DNA from 2 places in the Nicoliella lavandulae genome. Region 1 is predicted to be linked to the other one. Evidence: riboswitches for the same ligand, from Rfam matches in the RefSeq annotation. Region 1 holds a riboswitch; the other holds the start of a gene.

Region 1 (3,207 bases):
CAATAGTCAATTTAGATGGTTTCGACCAATCTATCATTTAAATAAGTGAAGTCAACGTCTGAGCGCGTCTCTGTAAATCGATGATTTTCTTTCTATATCACGGTTACTATCTAACCATGATATAGAAAGCTAAATAGAATAATGGTTGATTCAAATTATGTTTTTTAGTGAAAAAATTCACAAGACTTAATTAATTGAACATAAAGATGTTGGTCTAACAATGTTTATGCTAAAATAAGAACATGATCTCAAAGGAATGGTGATGAATGATTATCGTTTTATTATTAACCATCTTTGTATTATGGTTAGTCTGGAAATTCCTCAGTAGTTGGCTATGGTGGCTATTGTTAATCGCTGCCATCATTTGGATGTTAAAGGTATTTTTCTGGGGTGCCATTATTTTAATTGTCTTAGGCGTTCTAGGGGCCTTTTCTGATGGAAATCAATCGTAATAAAAAACCGGTTTAGCAGATGCTAAACCGGTTTTTGTAACTTAATATAATTTAGGAATTCTTTGATTAGCTGATGGTAACGTTTTTCTAACGGTCTTAATTTTATCTAAGTCAATTTCAGTAATTAAGATTGTTTCGTCACTCCCTGCCTGAGCAATTGTGACGCCCATTGGATCAACGACTTGACTTAAACCCACACGGTCATTACTAGCTGGTTTATCGCATCCAACAACATAGGTAGTATTTTCAATTGCACGTGCTTTTAGTAATGTGGACCAGTGATATTCCTTTAAGGGACCACTAAACCATGACGTTGGAATGATGATAACATCAGCTCCATTAATTGCTTCATAGCGAGCCACTTCTGGGAATCGTAATTCATAGCATACAAACAACCCGATTTTACCAAATGGCGTGTCAATAGGTTCGAATAATTTATCACCTGGCTTAATTTGGTCAGACTCTTTAGTGCCAAAAGCATCATATAAGTGCGTTTTGTGATACGTACTAACGATTTTACCATGATTATCGATAACTACGATTGTATTATAAACTCGTTGATCATTGCCATCATCATTTTTTTCGCGCATCCCAAATATTACCCACACTTGATTATCAATTGCGGCTTGTTTGGCATTGTTAACAAATGGTCCTTCTAGCGATTCAGCATGTTGATTGATTACATCTAAATCCGCAGTGGCGGAAACCGTGCTCATGAACATTTCCGGAAATACCACTAATTTAGCGCCCTTTTCGGCGGCCTCTTTAGTAACTTGGGTCAATTTATGTTGATTAACGGTTTGATCAAGGTCAGAAAATGATTGTGCTAGTGCAATTTTATAATTCAAAGCCTAATCCTCCTAATTATCTTTTAAGCAAATTCTAATCTTATGTCACTGCAATGTCAATCATTGTAAGTTCCATTAGACACCTTATATTAGATATGGTATATTAGTTCTGGAATTGAATATAAATGACTATCCACTGGGGTGCCGTTTGGCTGAGATAATACCCATTGAACCTGAATCTAGATAACACTAGCGTAGGAACGTGGCATGAATCGAAGATAATCGCAGATGATTATAGGCGACCCACCCCCGAAGTTAGTTCGGTGTGGGTCGTTTTTATTTTCCCTGGATAGTTATAATTTAGGAGGATTCACCTATGTTTTCTGATCAACTAAAGCAACAAGCGCAACCCATTTTAAAAGGTATTTTTGAACATCCCTTCATTCAAGGCATTGCCAATGGACACGTTCCTGGTGCCGCATTGAAATTCTATGTTCAACAAGATTATCAATACCTAAGCGAATTTATCAAAATTTATGGAAATGCAATTGCGAAATCCAATGATCGCGAATTAATGAGTTTCTTTAATGATCAAATTAGCTTCATTTTAAATAGTGAGATTCATCCCCACCATATTTTTTGCAATATTGCTGGAGTATCATACGAAAGTCAACAGCATGCCACGCCTTCCCCTAAAGCATACCTATACGAATCACATATGCACCGGGCGGGTGAAACGGGCTCATTGTTAAATATCTTAGCAGCGTTTCAACCATGTCCTTGGACGTATGCAGAGATTGCTGATCACTTAGTAGCTCAAGGGGCAGCAAATGATGACAACCCATTTAAGGACTGGATCGAATTCTATGCAACCCCTAAGGGTGATAAATCACTAAGTGATACGGTCTTTGCCTTTGTTGACCGCTTTGCAGAACATGCATCCCCAGAAGAATTAACTGAAGCCACCCAATACTTCCTAAAGAGTTGCGAATTAGAATGGCAATTCTGGGAACAAGCATATAAGCAAGAGGATTGGCACTTCAAAGCAACATTAGATGCTGCTAGTAAGGAGGAATTCTAATGCGTGAGTTTCCAGAAGCATTAACGATCGCTGGTACTGATTCTGGTGGTGGCGCTGGAATGATGGCCGACATCAAGACAATGCAAGCTTGTCATGTGTTTAGTACCAGCGTGGTCGTTGGTGTTACTGCTCAAAATACTTTAGATGTGCAAAAAGTCTATCCATTACCACTGGAGATGGTCGATGCTCAGTTCGCTTCAGTTGCGGAGGACTTTAAGATCAAAGCTGCGAAGACAGGTGCGCTCTTTGATGCGGCCCATGTTAAGGCCGTAGCTAAAAATATTAAGCATTATTCATTTGGAACCCTAGTTGTTGATCCCGTTATGGTAGCCAAGGGCGGTGCTAAGTTATTAACTGATGATGCGATTGATACCGTCATCAACGACTTAATTCCACTGGCTGATATCATTACCCCTAATCTACCAGAGGCCGAAACGATCGTTAAACACCCAATTGATGACTTAGCAACCGTTAAAAATGCTGCTAAAGAAATTCAACGACTAGGTGCTAAGAACGTTATCATTAAGGGCGGTCATAGTGATGGCCCTGAGAATAAAGACTATGTATTACTAGCAGATGGGACTGCATTTTGGTTGACTGGTGATCACGTTGATTCTAAGCGTAAACATGGGACTGGTGATACACTGTCATCCGTTATCGTTGCTGAAATTGCTAAGGGCTGTCACGTCGAACAAGCCATTCGGCGGGCAAAGGCCTATATGAACGAAATTCTAAAACATGAAATTCACGTGGGCCAAGGTCATGGTCCACTTAATCATTGGGGAGCTGAAAATACTGATGTTGAAATTTAATCCAGACATGTTACGGGTCTACTTTATTGGTGGGACTCAAAATATTGGCGGCGATAAGGCCAAGTTTATTGAAC
Region 2 (3,207 bases), on a different contig from region 1:
CGTAATTATCATTGATCGTAATTGTAATCAAGCGATCCTTGCCTGGTACTTGACCCGTCCCAACAAAGCTAAGACCAGCGGCTGGAGTGTAACCAGTCTTAAGCCCGTCGACATATAGGTCAGGCGCATAGAACGTCCGCCCCTTTAACATATTGTTGTAGTTGTAAAGTCGTTGCCCATCAACGGTCGCAGTCCCCTTCTTTGAATCCTTTAGGATCTGTGGGTAGTACGCTAATACGTGTTGGGTAATGGTTGCTAATGCCTTAGCACTTACCATGTTACCGGCATTGGCGCCCCCTTTATATTTAAAGCCATAGTGAACTAAGTCCGTATTTTCTAATCCAGATGCAGAATTAAATGTCGCATCGATGTCCCATGCGGCTGCTTGTTTATTCATCATATCAATAAACTTACCGTTAGAACCAGCTACCCATTGGCCTAGCGCAATGGCTGCATTATTGGAGGATTGGATTAACGTTGCCCGGTATAATTGTCTAACTGTATACTTGTGGCCAGGTTTGAACTTAAATCCGCCCCCGATGTTATTATTGTAGCTCATGTTCACTAAGCTAGTGCTAGAAGTATTAACGACTTGATTCCAGCCGTTCGTTTCTTGCGCCTTACGGATCACTAAGTATAAGGTCATTAACTTAGCTGTCGAAGCAACTTTTAACTTTTGATTGATGTTTTTAGCGTACACAATTTTACCGTTATCCGCATCAACCGCAATGGCCGCCTTGGCATTCTTCATTTTGTAATTACCAGGCACAATTGCGTTACCAGTCAATCCAACGGCTCCATCATCATAATCATAGTCATAATTATAAGTCGCCGCATTGGCCGTTTTTGTCGCCCCAGAATTAACCAATGAATTAATTCCAGAACCCGAAGCGATTCCGACAACAGCAACCAATGCCACCGTGAATCGTTTTAATTTTTTACTAATCATATCCTAAATCCTTCCCAAAAATTAAGTAATTTAAATCTTATATAATAAATTACCATTTTCACAGTCCTTAGACAATTGGTTTAAGCGAACTGTAAAGGAAGTGTTATTTAAGCATTGTGATTGTAACAAACGACCTTGCAATTTGTTTAAGACTAAGTTAAACTAGTCAAAGTTAAATAAATAGATGTTTGGGGTGCCGTTCGGCTGAGATAATACCCATTGAACCTGATTCAGTTAGCACTGGTGGAGGGAAACAATGCACTTTAGTGTGCTCAATGGCGTACATACCAAAGGGTCCTCAAAATATTTGAGGACCCTTTTTCTATTTGTTTAAAAAATTATTGATGGATCTATGTTGAAAGGAAGGTTTTTAGCAATGGCTAAAAAATGGAGTCTTAGAAATATTATTTTAATTGCGTTGATCGCAATCGTCTGTGGGGTTATTTTCTGGTTAACTAGTTTTATTTACAATGCGTTGACCCTAATTTTAACTCCCATCGGATTAGCACCGGCTGCCAATGATTTATCACTCGGTTTATGGATCGTCGCTGGACCACTAGCTGGTGCCATCTTCAAGATGCCCGGAGTTTCAATCTTCAGTGAAGTAGCTGGAGCCGTAGTTGAAATGTTCTTAGGTGATCAATGGGGCGTTATGAACGTGGTTTCTGGTTTAATCCAAGGAGCCGGTGCTGAATTAGGATTCGCCGTTACGGGCTACAAAAAATATGGTCACTTCCAACTATTCTTAGGAGCGGTCTTTACCACCGTCATTACATTTACTTGGGATTGGTTCAAAAATGGTTACAATGCTTACCACGTGGGCTTTATTATTCTATTATTCATTCTTCGGTTTATCTCCGTATGGGTCTTTAGTGATCCGATTCCAACTGCAATTAACAAATTGCTTAACCGAAGCCATGCTATTGAAGCATAATTTAGTCGCGTTTTGATTCACAAGTCGTTAAAATAACATTAAAGCACTTCGAAAGCATTGCTTTGGGGTGCTTTCTTTATTATTTGGAGGAATTTTTATGACAACCGTCAATGTTAGTCATTTCACATTTACCTATGCTAAAAGTAAGCAACCCGTCTTGGCAGACGTGAACTTAACGTTTCCCAGTGGTCAAATTAGTTTGATTGCTGGGCCATCAGGAACTGGTAAGTCGACACTATTAAAATCAATCGCTGGTCTATATCCTGAGTTTGCCAATGGTGATTATACCGGCACCATCAGCTTTGACGACCAAGCAATCAACACCATCCCCGCCACTGACATGAGTGGCATCGTATCCATGATGTTTCAAAATCCAAATCAACAATTTACCATGACCAATGTTTACGATGAAATCCAATTCGCCCTTGAAAATCGCCGAATGGATCCAGCGGCTATCCCTGCCCGCATCGATCATGCAATGGAATTCGTTAACATTACCAAACTCAAGCATCGCAGCTTAAATGACCTGTCCGGTGGTGAAAAACAAAAGGTAGCCTTAGCCATTATTATCGCAATGGATTCAAAGGTTATCTTACTTGATGAACCATTTGCTAGTTTGGACCGGCAATCACGAAGTGACTTATTGCACCAACTAACACGTTTGCGCGATGAAAAACACAAAACCATCATTTTAGTCGATCATGACTTATCTGGCTATGAAGCAGTAGTTGATCACTTCTTTTATCTCCATGCTGACCAACATCAAATCACAGAGCTATCGCATCAAGACGTTGCGCAATTACTTACGCCGTTCGATAACCATGAATTAGCTGATGTTAAATTAGCCCTCCCGACTGCTGATGAACAAAGCGTCATTGACTTGGACCACCTAACGCTAAGTCAACACGATCAAGCCCTGTTAGCAATGGATCAATTTAAAATCTACCCTAACCGGACCACGTTGATTACTGGTGAGAACGGAATTGGTAAGTCCACGTTATTTAAGGCGTTGACCCGCCTATTTAAATACGATGGTACAATTTTATACCAAGGCAAAAATATCCAAAAAATTCGTAAAAAGCCTTACTTATCACATGTTGCACTTGTTTTTCAAGATGCTGAAATGCAGTTTGTCGATATTACGGTGGCAGAAGAACTACAATTATCACTTAAGAACGCCGTTCACCCCCACTACTCAACTGACGATGTGCAAGCAATGTTAAAGGAATTAAAGATTGATGGTCGTGAACAACAAGTGGTCTACACCCTAAGTGAAGGTCAGAAAAAGAAATTACAAATCTTAGAAATGTTAATCATGGGTAAC

Evidence for each region. A riboswitch is a leader RNA that binds a small molecule or an ion and turns the genes downstream of it on or off. The one in region 1 is predicted to bind thiamine pyrophosphate.
Region 2: another riboswitch for thiamine pyrophosphate. It lies ahead of R4146_RS00755 (ECF transporter S component); the one in region 1 lies ahead of tenA (thiaminase II).

Annotation. Positions count from the first base shown of each region.
Region 1 covers NZ_JAWMWH010000003.1:348,352-351,558, reverse strand. Annotated here, with positions in the region: gene R4146_RS08305 (hypothetical protein) at 267-452, shown strand; gene R4146_RS08300 (carbon-nitrogen hydrolase family protein) at 494-1,300, opposite strand; TPP riboswitch at 1,428-1,519, shown strand; gene tenA (thiaminase II) at 1,617-2,321, shown strand; gene thiD (bifunctional hydroxymethylpyrimidine kinase/phosphomethylpyrimidine kinase) at 2,321-3,133, shown strand; gene thiE (thiamine phosphate synthase) at 3,120-3,207, shown strand, end outside.
Region 2 covers NZ_JAWMWH010000001.1:146,444-149,650, forward strand. Annotated here, with positions in the region: gene R4146_RS00750 (serine hydrolase) at 1-949, opposite strand, end outside; TPP riboswitch at 1,129-1,218, shown strand; gene R4146_RS00755 (ECF transporter S component) at 1,326-1,883, shown strand; gene R4146_RS00760 (ABC transporter ATP-binding protein) at 1,981-3,207, shown strand, end outside.